DNA from 3 places in the Paenibacillus sp. EC2-1 genome. Region 3 is predicted to be linked to each of the others. Evidence: riboswitches for the same ligand, from Rfam matches in the RefSeq annotation. Region 3 holds a riboswitch; each other region holds the start of a gene.

Region 1 (5,603 bases), 660 kb from region 3:
GGAGCAACAGAGACTTAATCTCCTCGTCCTTAAACATCTCTTCCGGATATTTACGGCTGAACGCCGTCAGCGCCATATCATGATAGAAAAACTCAGCAAATACCTTCACAAAGGGCTGTGCCTGCGTCCGGATTGCTTGCCAGCTCCCCTGCTCCACACCTGCGAACAGCAGCTGCTTCGTATCGATCACAAGAAGCATAAATCTCTCTAACTTATCGTGATCTGCGGTAGGGTTCAGAACATATAACTTCGACAAGTTAACATCAGGGTGATCACTCCCCGTCACCAGTGCCTCAACACGCACGCCCTCACGTTCTTTACGGTTCAGTAGATCCGTAATTTCACTAAATTCGTCGCTCCACATGGAGACGAGAACAGACTCCTGTGCTTCCTCAATCATCTGCTTGCAGAACGCTTGAATGGAGCTGTGCGACTTCAGACTCCACACCTGGTCATCCACAACCTGTTTACGGACACCTGCTGAACGAAGCTCCTTTATATCACTTTCAAACTCATGCGTCAGCTTGTCAATGACTGCCTCAACAGGCAGTGCTGTATAGGTTCGCTTTTTACCGGATACGGTGTCCATCACGATTCCCTTATCAACTAGACGATCAAGCACCTCATAAATCTTGGCCTTGGGAACACCAGAGAGCTTCACAATACTTGATGCATCCATCGCCTCACCGCTCGTTACCAGCGTTTCATATACTTTACTCTCGTACTGCGAGTACCCGAATTGTAGAAGCATAGCTCCTCCTTGTACACTCTTGTTACCCTCTATGTTACCGGAGCGCGGGCCGATTGACCAGTCCACTCATAACACCTAACCATATATATTTAATAAATGAATTAGAACCAAAAATACGCACGTGAACAATCCATTAGAAAAGAACGCTCCAATGGCAAGCTGCCTAACCGCTTCCGCTCATGGCTCTGTTGAAAATTCAAGGATAAATCCGTTAGAGCAGACTCCGCGAGTCTACATCGAAGAGCTCCCCATTCCTGCCGCTCTACAATTCGCAGAGCTTCCTCCAGAGGTAATCCCTTCAAATGCCTAAATACAGATGACCAGCGCACCAGATCCGCGAACTCTCTTGTCTCTGGCAGTGTATACTCCGCATAGCCAGAAGCCGTACTGCAAGATATTTTGAGCAAGCCGCAGTTCGGGCTACTTATATTCCTTGGTAAAAACCGTTCAGCATAAGCACAGTCAAAACGAAAAATTTCGATATAACGTATCGTTGTCTCTTGTAATGTAGGTTCCGTTAACGCTGGCAAAGGTTCGATTATTCTAGCCATGACGCGTGTCTCCTTTTCATCGGTTCGATTACAACTCTATTTGTAGATCATATGGATGAAGTTGGATGAATCATACGTTATGTCCCTTCCAAAGTAAATATCCATAACAGGTCTATATCTTCAAAAAACACACGAAAATGCCAAGTGAAAACGCGTACATTACACCCTTACATCGATTATCTATCCAAATGCACAGTATCTTGCGAGTTTGCTTATTTCGGGAGATAAACAGAGAAATATAGAGCATCATGCAGTATAAATGAGAATTCAACTCACTTATCACCCTTTCTGGTTATAAAACAGCTCAATACATGCTTCTCCCTCGATTTACATTCTAAATCGCCAGAAGTATGATACGAAGCATGAATTGAACAATGAATTCACTTGAATCGCTGAATGCCCTTGTCATGTAAGGGATCGGGGGAACCAAATCAAGAGATGTGCAAGGTGGTGTGAGAGCCGCCTGAAGCATCTTCCAGGGGTGAATCCTGCTTCTAAATCCAATGAAATACTGGATTTCAGGTGCAGGTAGGGCGACTCTCACCGCCCGAATCCGTCAGCTAACCTCGTAAGCGTTAGAGCTTAAGCCATTTATGCCTTAATCTGCATAGATTCGCTTGCTTATAGGAGAGGATGATGAAGCTTGTGATCGGGTAATCTCGACCACAGAGGCCTCTAGCCCTCTGTGGTTTCTTTAGATGAACAAATGCTTTTATTCGCTGAGTCCTTGAACGGAAAAGGAACGGGGGAACCAAACGGGAGATATGCATTTCTCTCTGGGGTGAATCTCATCGGCAGGATCACTGCCTATGGGTAGGGCGACTCTCACGCCCGAATCCGTCAGCTAACCTCGTAAGCGTTACTTAGAGAGAGGCAACGATTGTCGTGTGCAGGGCACGGTGTATTTCACTGTGCCATCTTAAAGCCACGGGAAGAGTGATCCTCCTTCCCTGTGGCTTTTTTTGTTGTCTTCTCTTTCTAACCATTAGGAGGAGAAATCATGGAGGAATGGCAAGAAATGATATTAGTATCCGCACCAACCAAGGCTGGAGAGGAATTTATCCACCAGCTCATCTATTATAAAATCCCGTTCGCAGCGATCGCGAATAACCGTGCAGAACGGGATCGTCTTGAGAGCATCGGGACGAAGAACATCGTCTTCATTGATACCACCGATGAACAAACCTGGATCATACCGGATTTTTCCGTGAGCAAGGTGTTTCTGTTCGAAAGCAGCCTGAATTTATGCTGCCGTTACTTGCGGATATGCCGCACATGGACAACGGATCCAATCTATGTCATCACGCATTCAAGCAATCCCAGATTAATTTATAAAGGACTTGGCGCTACCTTTGTGATTCATACCAATAACCATCATGTGTCCTTCTTAGTTTCATCACTCACCAGCTAACCTTGATCCATACTTCATTAAACATGTTTTGGAGGGATTTACATGCAGGATTTGTACATGGTGCTCATTCTCGGAGGAACCTACACGCTATTCACCCTGTTTCTATCCTGGTGTGGACGCGTAGTCCATGAACCGGAGGCAGATAACGAATGATCATTATTATGTTATTGCTGATTTTTATCTTTCTATATTTGATTTACGCGCTGATTCACCCGGAACAATTCTAGGGGTGCTATTGAAGGAGGAAGCAATCAATCATGGGCATTATACAAATTGCCATCGTTATTCTAGTTCTGGTGCTGCTCGTTAAACCAATCGGAACTTACGTGTATCATGTATTTCGCGATGAAGCCAGCAGGACGGATAAATGGTTCTCATGGGTAGAGAAACCGATCTACCGATTAATCGGGCTTAAAGAACGTAAGGGCATGACTTGGAAAGTATATGCCCTTAGCTTTGTAATGACGAACATCGTACTCGTCGCCGTTGGGTATCTCATCCTACGGCTGCAAAAGGCGCTTCCTTTCAATCCGAACGGGGTTGATCATATGGAGCCGACACTGTCATTTAACACCATCATCAGCTTTATGACGAACACGAATCTCCAGCACTATAGTGGTGAATCAGGACTGTCCTACTTCTCTCAGATGGCTGTCATCACGATGATGATGTTCACCTCCGCTGCAACGGGGCTATGTGTCGCGATCGCATTCATTCGGGCGATTACGAGTAAGGGAACGACCATTGGTAACTTCTTCGAGGATTTTGTTAAGGCACATACAAGAATATTTATCCCCTTAGCTTTTGCTGTGGCTCTGTTGCTCGTTGCTCTGCATGTTCCTCAAACCTTAAAACCTACGATTAACGTAACGACGCTTGAGGGTACCGAGCAGCAAGTATCGGTGGGTCCGGTGGCGGCACTAGAGTCCATCAAACATCTGGGTACGAACGGCGGTGGATTTTTCGGTGTGAATTCTTCACATCCATTTGAGAATCCGAGTCCGCTCACGAATGTAATCGAAATCTTATCCATGTGGTGCATTGCGGCAGCTCTGCCGTACACGTTCGGCTTGTTCGCGAAGAACCGGAAGCAAGGGTGGGTTATTTTCTCCGTCATGATGGTTCTGTTTACCTTGTTTCTATCGCTTGCCTATGTCTCGGAATCGAGCGGAAATCCTGCAATGAACCAGCTTGGAATCGATGCCTCACAAGGCAATATGGAAGGTAAAGAGGTCCGTTTTGGTGTTGCACAGTCTGCTCTATTCACGACAGTCACCACAGCCGCCACCACCGGGTCCGTCAACAATATGCACGATACGCTGACCCCGCTCGGTAGCATTACACCGCTCTCGCTCATGATGCTGAATTCCGTGTTCGGCGGAAAAGGTGTAGGTCTGATGAACATGATGATGTACGCGATCTTGGCTGTATTCCTTGCGGGGCTCATGGTCGGACGTACACCGGAGTTTCTGGGGCGGAAGATTGAGGCAAGAGAAATGAAGCTGATTGCAATCGCCATTCTAGCTCATCCTTTTATCATTCTTGCACCAACGGCGCTTGCACTCATAACAGATGCCGGTCAGTCCGGGATTACAAATGGTGGGTTCCACGGCATTTCACAAGTGCTGTATGAATACACATCCTCGGCAGCTAATAACGGCTCAGGGTTTGAGGGGCTCGCAGATAACACACCATTCTGGAACATTTCAACTGGACTTGTCATGCTCTTTGGGCGTTATGTCTCCATGATTGCCCTTCTGGCCGTCGGCGGTTCTCTGCTACGCAAACAGTGGGTTCCCGAGACACTTGGAACCTTCCGCACGGATAACCGGCTATTCGCCTTTATTCTCATTGCAGTAGTCCTGATCATCGGGGCACTGACATTCCTGCCTGTGATTGTGCTTGGCCCGATCGCCGAGCATTTAACGATCCGTTAAAAGAAAAGGTGGATTATTCTAATGAATAACAATCGAACAACAGTATTAACCGGAGATATGATTCGGAAGTCGCTGAAAGATAGCTTCATTAAATTAAACCCGATCACGATGATGAAAAATCCCGTGATGTTCGTTGTAGAGGTCGGTACATTTATCGTCCTTCTCATGACGATCTTTCCTAAATACTTCGGTACAGAAGACAGCATCGGCTTTAATCTAACCGTGTTCCTGATCCTGCTCTTCACCGTCTTATTCGCGAACTTCGCCGAGGCCCTTGCCGAAGGGCGTGGTAAAGCCCAAGCGGACTCCTTGAAACAGTCCAAAAAAGAGATCACAGCAAACAAGGTTGTAGATGGCGGTGGAACTAGGATCGTTCCATCCACCGATTTACGTAAAGGTGATGTCGTCATCGTCTCACAAGGTGAGATGATTCCTGGTGATGGCGAGGTCATTGCAGGTCTCGCATCTGTCGATGAATCCGCTATTACTGGGGAATCTGCCCCGGTTATTAAAGAAGCTGGCGGAGATTTCAGCTCCGTAACCGGCGGTACACGCGTCGTGAGTGATCAGATCAAAGTCCGGATCACCAGTGATCCGGGCGAATCCTTCATCGACCGAATGATTTCACTCGTCGAAGGTGCATCCCGGCAAAAAACACCTAATGAGATTGCACTGAACACCCTGTTGACCGTACTAACGTTGATCTTCCTAATCGTGGTTGTCACACTTGCCCCGATCGCCAAATATCTCGGCATCGAACTTTCGATTCCTGTTCTGATCTCTCTTCTTGTCTGTCTCATTCCAACCACCATCGGTGGTCTGCTGTCTGCTATTGGGATTGCCGGTATGGATCGGGTAACACAGTTTAACGTGCTAGCGATGTCCGGTAAAGCCGTTGAAGCTGCGGGCGATATCAACACAATGATTCTTGATAAAACAGGAACAATTACATT
Region 2 (5,603 bases), 1.0 Mb from region 3:
AGAGGCATTCTCTGCTCCAGGCATACCGGGTGTACGAATAAAGCTATACCTCGATCCGGTACATAAAGACCTGAAAGATCGGTATTTTGACGCCGCTAAGGCAGCCCTATCCTCTTACGGTAAGTGGTATGGTACTTATCCTTACTCGACCTTATCCATTGTTGTACCGCCAGAAGCGGGAAATGGTGCAGGAGGAATGGAATATCCGACACTTGTAACGGCCTTCGGAGCCAAAAATGATTCACCCGGGTACGATCTGGAGCGCACCATCATTCATGAGATTGGACACCAATATTTCTACGGTATGATTGCAAGCAACGAGTTTGAAGAAGCATGGCTTGACGAAGGCTTCACCTCATATGCTGAGGAGCGAGTCATGGAACAGGAATATGGCGTGACTTCTAATACGGCAGCCCAAGCTGCAGCCATCTCCTCACCAGAGCCATTACAACAAGAATCTTGGAAATACGGGTCTCACCAGAAATATGCACTTAATGTTTACACACGTGGCAAGCTGGTGCTGCAAGATATTGAACGTCTAGTCGGTACGCAGACCATGAACAAAATCATGATGGCCTATGCGAAAAAATTCCGCTTCAAACATCCAACGACCCAAGATTTCCAACAGGTAGTAGAGGAGCTAACAAAACAACCATGGCAGTCCTATTTTGACCAATACGTATACGGGAACAAGATGGCTGATGTCGCGATTGAACAAATTGAGACCAAAAATACCGGTTCACGCGAGGAGCCTGCATATGAATCTATAGTAACCGTCGTAAATAAGGGGGGCACGGTTACGAACATCCCGATTACATTCGCCTTCGAAGATGGAAGGACTGTAGAAAAAATATGGGACGGTAAGAAAAAAACAACGCAGTACAAAATCGAGCATCGCTCTCCATTACTGTGGGCCATGGTTGATCCTAAATTTACAATCGTGCTGGAGAACAAACATATTAATAACTATATGAAGGCGGAAATGGATCCGAAAGTGCTCACGCGCTGGAACCTAAGCATTAACAAGCTGGTAGAGGCACTGTTCGGCAGCCTGTCATGGTAAGGGGGGAGAACATGAAAAGCTATACAGGCAAAGGCTGGACCAGTGTAAAAGATCAGTTCTATGTTATTATTCTGTTGTTTTTATACAAGCTTTTGTGGGGATATTTTCTTTACCGGATCGTAAAATCAGCCGTTGTTCCACTTCTGATGCGATTTCCTGATCCCGCTCCAAGTGAGCTTAGTAAGCTGCTGTATTTCTATGAGGGAGAAATGGCCTTATTACAGAGTAATGACGTTCACACCTATGCCTGGATACTTATACTTATGCTAATGATTCGGATGGTGCTAACTCCACTCATTCAAGCAGGTATACTCTACAATCTTCATCAGGAGGCAAAGGGAGAGCGAGGATTGTTCCTCTTTAAAGGAATGAGACAATTATGGAAACCAGTAACCCTGTTTTACATAATTGAGACTCTATTTACCTTTATGCCAGCTTATTGGCTGGTGCCCAAAATGCTTCCTTTTCTATTCGCGGCTATTCGAGAGCCTTCTGCCTTGCTCCATCTAGCCCCTTACATCCTTGGTTGGTTAATTTACGCGTATCTGCTTCGGATGTGCCTGCTTTACATGCAGTTCGGAAAAACAGGTGGGACCAGCATGATATCAGCTTTATGGATCTGCTTGCGTCATATCGGAAAGGTCACTCTGATCTCAATCATAATTGGTGGAACGGGAATGGTCATGCTTCTATTACTCAGTGGATTATCATTCCTATGGGCTGGACTAATGGGTCTGATCATTCACCAAGCTAGCTATTTTATAAGTAGTCTATTCCAGCTCTGGAGTATCACAACACAGTACCAGCTATGGCTTACACATGAACAGCAACGTTAAAAAATACTCTCGTTCCAAAAAAATCCCAATCCTTCTCAAAGGATTGGGATTTTTCGTATAAAAATATAATTTCCTCGTTTGCCAAATTGTTAATACTCTGCTAAAATAACGAATGTGATAGTAACAACTTTGTCATCTTTATTGTAACTTTTTCATATGGATAAACAGTCGAATATTAGAACTAGATTTTTTATACCATTAAGAAGCCGAATTCCCTTACATGGGAAGCGGGGGATCCGTCTTGGGTGCATTGATCTCGCAACAGAGTGATCATAGGCTAACCTTCAGCCGAACCCTTAAGCTAACCTCGCAGGCATTGGAAGGAGCTTTCTCTTGAAAAAAAAGTTAACAGCCATATCGATCGGACTTACACTCGCTCTTACATTAAGTGCCGGAAGCGCTTTCGCTGATTCCAAGCTTAATAACGCAATCAAACCAGTCATTGGTGTCTCATATAAAATGGGTGGAACAACGACTAAAGGATTCGATTGCTCTGGATTTACAAGTTATGTATTCAAGAAAATTGGACTCACATTGCCTCGTGCATCCGCATCCCAGTATAAAGTTGGGACTGCCGTAGCAAAGAGCAATCTAAAAGCTGGTGATCTTGTATTCTTTAATACCTCCGGCAGAGGCGTATCCCATGTTGGGATTTATGTAGGCGGTGGTAAATTTGCACATTCCTCAACTTCCAAAGGTGTTACCATTACTGCACTCAATTCCAGTTACTTCGGAAAACGGTACATAGGCGCTAAGCGTGTTATGAGCTCGAGTAAGTACAAAGCCGTCGCTGTCAATTATAATTAATTATCATATAAGCCGTTACCTAAGCCCGGATGAGATCTCTACAATCTCCTTCGCGGCTTTTTCTTTATACTTATATAACGTATGGACCTTGCAAAAAGTTCACCTTTTTATAAAATAATTTTTAATTATTTTCTTAGGTATCATGTCTTACTTGTGATTTACCCTTATTGCAGATGATTAAACATGTTTCAGGTAAATTTGAATCATTATTTGTCTTTTTTCTTCGTCACATAACCATTTAAACCACTCGAAAAGACAGCAAGAAACAATTGCCAACAGGACAAGCCCTCTGATAGAATATCAGTGTAATCATTCCATCATTATTGTAAGGGCTTTTATACATAGAACATTGTGCCGAATAGCCTTCAACCGAACCCTTAAGCTAACCTCGCAGGCATGGAAGGAGTCTTTATATGCTAAAGAAATTAGGCGTATCTGTTATCGGCCTCACTCTCCTACTTACTTCTGGGATCAACAGTGCTTTTGCAGACAGCAAGCTAGATCAAGAAATTGACCAAGTTCTTGGAACAAAATATAGTTATGGCGGAACAACAACAAGCGGATTCGATTGTTCTGGGTTCACAATGTACATATTCTCTACGCTGGGATTAAAGCTCCCGCATCAATCGAGCTCCCAATTCGAGATGGGGACAACGATAACCCGCCAAGATTTGCGCCCGGGTGATCTCGTGTTTTTCAATACGACTGGCCGCGGGGTATCCCATGTAGGCATCTACATCGGGGATGGGAAGTTTGCTCATGCCTCTACTTCCAGAGGTGTTGTTACCAATCGTTTGAGTGATAGCTACTACGCAGAACGATATATTGGCGCCAAACGAATTCTGGATGACATATTTTACGAAAATCTTGCAGCAGAATAACTCATTTTTTTTATAACATACTAAATCATATCCGCGAAGAGAAGCTTCCTTTCTTTTGGCGGTTTTTTCTTCCTTACTCAATTAAAAAGGAGACAACTTATGAATCACCAGACAGAACAGCTATATGCCATTCCAATGACGATCGACCAAGCAGCTGAAGTTTGTGAATGGACGTATCCAGCTCCGTATAATATATACGGCTGGCTACCTTTTGAACAGATGCAGGGTCTCGGTATTGAATTTGGTGATCCGGATATCCGTCGTCAGCAATATATATCTATTATGGATGAACAGGATCGAATGTGGGGCTTCGCTCAGTTGTTCCCAATGGAGGGTGTCACGCGAATTGGCCTTGGTATGCGCCCTGATTGGTGTGGCCTTGGAATGGGTAAACGATTCGTGAAATGTATTACTGATGAAGCTATACGAAGACAACCCTCGAATGAAATTGATTTAGAGGTGTTGACTTGGAATAAGCGCGCAATTCGCACTTATCAGCAAGTTGGGTTTCAGATCACTGATACTTACGAGCGGATGACTAAAGAAGGAAATGCACTGTTTCATTGTATGGTATATAAGCCGCTAGAGAAGTAAAGAATCATCTAACAACAGGAATACGAATATGAAAAATAGCACAATTTTGTGTAATTTTTCTTATAATATCCGTAGTTTTGTTGCTTTTTTTGTCACAACTGCTATGATGTCTTTATATGTTCGTTTATAATAGAAGCTATTGTAGTATACATAAGAAGGGACGATATGACGATGCAAAAATGGATTATGAGCGGATTGTTCTTCGTCGCATGTACGTTGGCCCTTGTGCTAATGTTTACGCTTCCAGGCAAAGAACAGGTTGCTCAAGAAAACAAGCCAACCATGCCTGAAGTTACATTAGACGCTGCCGCAGCTGAAGCAACCGTAAAAGCTAGTTGTATTACTTGTCATGGTGACCAACTTCAAGGTGGAGCCGGACCTGCTCTTGATAAAGTAGGCGGTCATATGGACGCAGAAGCTATATTTAGTGTCATTACGAAGGGTCGTAAGACAATGCCTTCCTTTAAAGAACAATTGAAGCCAGAAGAAATAGCAAATATTGCCCTTTATCTGGCTGAGAAGAAATAATTATTATCATAAACAGCAAAAAACGCTTGAATAAGGGTTCTCCCTGTTCAAGCGTTTTTTAATAATCAGTTCTTATTGCTGCTCTGTATTTTCACTAGAGCGGCTTTTTTCATATACTTCGTTAAATTGCTGTGCTTCTTTGATATCCACTGCCGTAATCCCGCCATCATCCCATGAGGTCAGACGCAGTGTCACGGTTTTATAATCAATGGTAATGTAGGGATGGTGCCCGAATGCCTCCGAAATGGCTGCTACTTCATCTACGAAAGCTATCCCTTTCATAAATGAACCGAAAGCATATTTACGTATGATCCATCGTCCCTGCTCTAATTCCCAGCCCTCAAGCCGTTCAAGATGTGTTTCAACTTCCTGCTGTGTATACAGCATCCTATCTTCCTCCCCGGAAAACCTCTCCCACGAATGTGGGACTAAATTATTCATCTATTCTATTCTCTACCTATAGGGTTCATTCCCCATCTAGATGAGAGCTACAAATGCCAATTCTTCTTCACCAATAAGAATATGTATCCGATGGTTTCCTTGATCATGCATGACAACGCCACTGCCTACAGATAGAACGGGTTCTGTACCTAGCGCATAAAATAAGTCCTCTGCCAAGGCCTCGTGAACTTCATTCCGATCCAAGTCATTCAGGTTGCCCCAATCCTCAGAATCCATCTCAAAAAAAACGTAGCTATCAGGTATTCGTCCGACGGCCTCCGTTAAATCTTTTAAAATATCTCCATAATCACGACCGTGTTTTACACCCACCGATCTCACTCCTTTCTGTTACTTCATACCTTTAAGTTTCCTTACTCTTATTATACCGGAAATTACAGCTAAAAAAAAAAGGCTAACTTGACGATAAATAGGGTAATGCGCTCATTTGCACAA
Region 3 (5,603 bases):
GGACGAGAAGCCGTTTTTTTGTTGCCAAATTAATGAAGGGAATTGGTTAGATCGTTTTAGCTACTCTTGATTTATTGAATTTATAGATTACATAACCAACGATGGCCGGCAGAATGATGTAGAAGATGCCCATTCCTAGGTTGAATGGATCATTCATCATCATGAGGCTGAAGCCCATCAGAATACTGTTGAACACAACATGGGCAAATACCGAAGTTAAGTATCCATATCGTAAGAAGATGTAACTGAACATGAGTCCGATGATAATGAGCTCAATCGGTCTTGAAATGACCGGATAGATCGGATATAAAGTATGTCCGAGAGCCCAAATAGTGGAAGTAATCAGACTTGCCACAAATGTGTTTCGTACGATTTTTTTAACCATTTTGATCCCGAACAGACGGTATACTGCCTCTTCGGATATTCCCGCCAGCCACGCCATCAATGGAAAGAGCCATGGATAGAGCATGTTATAAGGTGATTGTGAGGCATCTGTTGTAGACCAGGTGTGGAGTGTGAAATTCAATCCTATAAAGATCAAAGACTGAGCTCCGAGCAAAATACATGCCCATATATATCCTAGTTTCATGCTCTCTAGCACGTAAGAACCATACCCGGCTTCGCTTGCGCGTGGCCAAGGATTCAGTCCATCTTCCTTACGCCATAGTCCGCTTCCTCCAACAAGAGAGAAGTACAAGAGTGCTGAGAATACAAGAGAATATACGGCATAAAAAATCATCATACCCATGATACCGGCATCTGACATACCTTCCGCTTGGAAGACGGGAATTAGGTTGTAGGTATTCAGCATCTGAATAACAAACAGGAACACGGCAAGAAAGATACCACGTTTAAATGATGTGTGAGCTTTCGTTTTTACACTGTATACAATGGCTAAGATCCCCAAGATTAGCGTGAATAAACCATATCCCAGTAGAGTGAGCAGCGTTGCGTTTAGTGTCTGTTTCTCTACATAGGCTGTGTGGTCCTTCGGAACCGAAAATACAGGTTCATAGGAACGAAGTTGATTATCCTCGAAGGAGAATTTCAGCTGGAGCTGTGAACTCCCAATCTTAGCTTCGGGGTCTTGATATATCAGTCCAGGCTCCCCTTCTTTGGTGATCTGTTTCAGGTTGGATAGACTATATCCTTCTCTCTCTAGCCAAGGCTCAGCTAGTGACATCTTTTCAGTCAGTGACATCTCTCCTTCGATTAAACGAAGCATCTGATTGCGGACGTCACCTTTTTGCAGGAGGGCACCTTCATAACTAGAGTCAGGCAGATCATAAGAAAACCCTGCTACACTAGCATTCTGCATATGGACGTCTACGTTTAGGGCTACTCCATCAGCTTGCACTAACCGAACTCGAAAGACATCATAGGGGTATTTGCTCTCAAACTTTTTATTGTATTCGCGGAGCAAATTCTCTTTAGATAGATATCCATAAACATCAGATCTGGATTGATATGTAACGAGAGGTTTGTCAGTGGAAGAAGTCCTACTATACTGCAGATGTTCTTGTGCGAATCTTTCAGCAGCACTGATGGCTGCCTCCTTGGTGATCATTTCGGGTGTTTTGACCTCGGATGAAATAGAGGCTGTGGATGGAAAGACCTGAAAGATGAGAAATAGAATGAGACCAATAATTCCAAGTAGTACCAATGGTTGTTTGTCAGATTTAAGATGAAGAGGGTGTCCTGCTTTATTCATGTCATTCCTCCTTTTGGCATTAGCGAGTTATCAATTAGATTAAGCTATCTGTTTTCATGAAGACATAAAGTCAATATAACATAGATATGAAAGACACAAACGGCTTATCCCATTCAAATTTATGAAAAATTCGATGAAAATGAAGGAAAGATTCCGAAAAGCGTAGATAACCATGTGCTACTACTCTAGAATATGCCCAATTCGGTTCATTTTTAAGTTAATTTAAGTCTAAAACGGCTTTGGTATCCTTAAAGGATTGCGTTATAATCACTACATGCTATTGAACATGTTCATGAATCATAATATTGGATAACGTTAATTGAATAGATCAGCCGAATTTCGTAATGAAAATGGGGGAACCATTTAAGTGGGGTGAATTTCGCTTCCGAAAGGTAGTGAATAGGGCGACCTGTGTTATGCCCGAATCCGTCAGCTAACCTCGTAGGCTGTAGCACAGGAACCCAACCGCGTAAGGCATTGGATTTCCAGTGTCTTTTTTTCTTTGATTTTTTTAAAGAGGTGAACATGTTGACTTCCAAAATTAAATGGCTTCGCTTGTCGCCGCCGCAAATTCTCGTCATGGGATTTGGGGCCATTATCCTGATTGGGACGATGCTTCTCATGCTCCCGATTTCCAATACGACAGGGGAACCGCTGAACTTTATGGATGCTTTGTTCACGGCGACATCTGCTACCTGTGTAACAGGTCTTGTCGTGGTGGATACAGGGACATTCTTCAGTTCCTTCGGACAGGTTGTCATCATGATAATGATACAGATCGGTGGTCTGGGTTTCATGACCATGGCAACACTGTTCGCGCTTGTATTGAAGCGACGCATTTCATTGAAAGACCGTCTAGTTCTTCAGGAAGCGATGAATCAATCTTCTATGGAAGGAATCGTGCGCTTGATCCGCAGGGTTCTACTGTACTCCTTAGTGATTGAAGCGTGCGGAGCGACACTACTAACCATCCGATGGGCTTTTGATATGCCGTTTGGTAAGGCGCTTTATTTCGGCGTTTTCCATGCGGTAACCATGTTTAATAATGCGGGATTTGATCTGTTTGGCGACTTTAAGAGCTTGACTGGATTTGTATATGATCCGCTTGTTAACTTTGTGGTGATGTTCCTGATTGTATCCGGAGGGATTGGATTTATCGTCATGGCTGATCTGGTTGATTATAGGAAGAGTCGGAGGCTTTCACTGCATTCTAAAGTGGTGTTATCCATGACAGGGTCGCTGATTCTCATAGGTGCTGTGGTTATTTTTATCTTTGAATTTACAAATCCAGAGACACTAGGCTCGCTGAATTGGGGCGGGAAAATTCTAGGCTCCTTCTTCCAGTCGGTTACGCCGAGAACAGCGGGAGCCAACACACTAGATATAACTGAGCTACGTCAGGCTACTCAATTTTTCATGGTTATACTGATGTTTATCGGAGCTTCTCCAGGCTCTACGGGTGGTGGTATCAAAACGACAACATTCACAATGATGATTGCCGCTGTTATTGCCATGATGCGAGGCCGAGACGATATTGTGTTGTTCAGATACCGTTTGGTTCAGGAGCGAATTCTTAAAGCGTTAACGATTACGCTGCTTGCACTACTGCTGGTTATTACAGTGTCGATGATTCTATCGACGACAGAGGATAGCAGCTTCCTCACTATACTCTTTGAAGCTACGTCAGCATTTGGTACGGTAGGGCTGTCTATGGGATTAACTCCTGAGTTGTCGCTCTTCGGTAAGTTACTTATCTGTGTAACGATGTTTGCTGGTCGTCTTGGTCCATTAACACTTGCTTATGCATTAGGACCCAAGAAAGGTAAAGAGTTGTATCGTCATCCCGAAGGTAAAATGATTATTGGATAAGGAGATTGGCTAAGAAATGAAACCAAAGCAGTTTGCAGTGATAGGGCTGGGGAGATTCGGTTCAAGCCTTGCGCTTGAATTGATGGAATTAGGATATGAGGTTCTCGGGATCGACCAAGATGAAGAAGTGGTCGAAGATATGAGTGAGCTCCTCACCCATACTGTGGTCGCTGATGCGACAGACGAAGAAGTACTTAAATCGCTTGGTATTCGTAATTTTGACTGTGGCATCGTGGCTATAGGAGACGAAATTCAAACGAGTATTCTTGCAGCAATTCTTCTTAAGGAATTAGGTGTTAATACGGTCGTAGCCAAAGCAATCTCTGTGCTACACGGACGGGCGCTGCAAAAGCTGGGTGTAGACAGGGTTATTTTCCCGGAGAGAGATATGGGAATTCGTGTCGCTCATCAACTTGTTACACCGAATCTTCTCGATTATATAGAGCTCTCTAAAGAATACCGAATTGTAGAGATGACGGTAACGGAATGTATGGACGGCAAAACATTAAATGAGTTAAACACGCGTGTTCGTTATGGGATTAGCGTAGTAGCGCTGAACCAACGTGCGGGTGTCATTGTGGCTCCGACTGCCATGGATGTGCTGCGTGCTGGAGATATCATGGTTGTTATTGGAGCGAAGGAGAACATTGATCGTTTTGAAGGTGAAGTTGTAAATATGTAATATGTAATTATAAATACGATTCTGGTGATACCAGATATGAGTGTAAACAACCTGGCGCGCTTCGCGTCAGGTTGTTTGTTGTTGGTTCTCTTGAAGTTCTCTAAATAGGACCTCTGTTTCGGCAATCCACCTGTTGGCTGCATTGCTTAGTTCGGATGCGTTTCCATAGATGAGGCTTGTTGTCCGTCTCGTTTCGACTAGAGCAGGAATGTGAATATCAACAAGACCGTTGTCCGAAAGCAATTGGGGGCGAAGATATGATTTCGGAAGTAATGCTGCCGCTTTACAAGTAGGAATAAGCCGCACGATCGCTTCGAACGAATCGATTTCCATGCGAATATCAGGCATAATTCCACAGCGATGAAATAGATCGTCCGTTAACTTTCGGTACCAGGTTCCAGTTGAGAAGATGATCATAGGCATCCCTTGGAGCTGTTCAATTCCGACATCGAGACTATCTGCTAAAGGATGTGTTGTGGGTACGACGAGTTCAAGGTGGTCATCAAAGAGAGGGATGCAATTTAAGCCAGGCTGATTAATAGATGAAGCAACAATTCCAACATCCACCCGTTTATCACGGACATAAGAAACAATTTCATGTGTTTTTCCTGTTACTAATTTGATCTCAGCAGATGGATGCTTCTCCATAAATGCATTCACAAGGGGAGGTAGTGTAGTTTGGAGTGTGGTTAGACTAGCCCCGAGCGTGATGGTGATTTGTTCTTCTCCACGATAATGAGCAAGAGTCTGCATGAATTTTAGTTGCTGTTGTCGCTGCTCCAAGGCATATGTATATGCAAGCTGACCAATAGAAGTAAGCTCCAGACGTTTACCACGTCGATTAAACAACTGAACGCCAAGCTGATCTTCAAGTTTGGCAATCTTGCGTGAAAGGGCAGGCTGAGATAGATTCAGCAGTTTGGAAGCTTTATTAAGGCTGGATTGCTCAACAACAACGGAGAACACGTCCAATTCTTCGAACAATACGATCACTTCCTATAATAATGACTTATGCGTATAGATTATAACGATTAATAATTATATTGCAATTCCATTATAAGAAAAAAAGGAGTAACATGAAACATGACACAGGATGTTCACAGAATAACCGAAATGTGGCACATTTTGTCGTTGTATGCGTGTGACGCATAGATAGTATTAGTGTAATAGATTACGTTGAGTCTTAATGAAAACGCTGTACAATCAGAAAGGGGAACGTCAACTGATGAAAGGGTATTATTCCAGAAAGCTGCACTCTTTGCTTGGTATCATACCGCTCGGAGCCTTCTTGCTCACTCATATGATCACCAACTTTAAGGCTTTCGATGGTGGAAAGGAAGG

Evidence for each region. Region 3 has a riboswitch for cyclic di-AMP ahead of ACK8P5_RS21280 (TrkH family potassium uptake protein). Riboswitches for the same ligand answer to the same signal wherever they lie in the genome.
Region 1: another riboswitch for cyclic di-AMP. It lies ahead of ACK8P5_RS24465 (hypothetical protein); the one in region 3 lies ahead of ACK8P5_RS21280 (TrkH family potassium uptake protein).
Region 2: another riboswitch for cyclic di-AMP. It lies ahead of ACK8P5_RS00565 (C40 family peptidase); the one in region 3 lies ahead of ACK8P5_RS21280 (TrkH family potassium uptake protein).

Annotation. Positions count from the first base shown of each region.
Region 1 covers NZ_CP186006.1:5,212,940-5,218,542, forward strand. The annotation lists gene ACK8P5_RS24455 (TrmB family transcriptional regulator) at 1-751, opposite strand, end outside; gene ACK8P5_RS24460 (hypothetical protein) at 853-1,302, opposite strand; cyclic di-AMP (ydaO/yuaA leader) riboswitch at 1,683-1,892, shown strand; cyclic di-AMP (ydaO/yuaA leader) riboswitch at 2,010-2,176, shown strand; gene ACK8P5_RS24465 (hypothetical protein) at 2,303-2,713, shown strand; gene ACK8P5_RS24470 (potassium-transporting ATPase subunit F) at 2,875-2,940, shown strand; gene kdpA (potassium-transporting ATPase subunit KdpA) at 2,971-4,650, shown strand; gene kdpB (potassium-transporting ATPase subunit KdpB) at 4,672-5,603, shown strand, end outside.
Region 2 covers NZ_CP186006.1:116,507-122,109, reverse strand. The annotation lists gene ACK8P5_RS00575 (M1 family metallopeptidase) at 1-1,063, shown strand, start outside; gene ACK8P5_RS00570 (hypothetical protein) at 1,075-1,899, shown strand; cyclic di-AMP (ydaO/yuaA leader) riboswitch at 2,094-2,230, shown strand; gene ACK8P5_RS00565 (C40 family peptidase) at 2,233-2,706, shown strand; gene ACK8P5_RS00560 (C40 family peptidase) at 3,120-3,587, shown strand; gene ACK8P5_RS00555 (GNAT family N-acetyltransferase) at 3,687-4,181, shown strand; gene ACK8P5_RS00550 (c-type cytochrome) at 4,353-4,709, shown strand; gene ACK8P5_RS00545 (4a-hydroxytetrahydrobiopterin dehydratase) at 4,782-5,096, opposite strand; gene ACK8P5_RS00540 (hypothetical protein) at 5,187-5,480, opposite strand.
Region 3 covers NZ_CP186006.1:4,553,148-4,558,750, reverse strand. The annotation lists gene ACK8P5_RS21285 (CPBP family intramembrane glutamic endopeptidase) at 47-1,711, opposite strand; cyclic di-AMP (ydaO/yuaA leader) riboswitch at 2,032-2,174, shown strand; gene ACK8P5_RS21280 (TrkH family potassium uptake protein) at 2,237-3,580, shown strand; gene ACK8P5_RS21275 (potassium channel family protein) at 3,597-4,262, shown strand; gene ACK8P5_RS21270 (LysR family transcriptional regulator) at 4,329-5,246, opposite strand; gene ACK8P5_RS21265 (succinate dehydrogenase cytochrome b558 subunit) at 5,488-5,603, shown strand, end outside.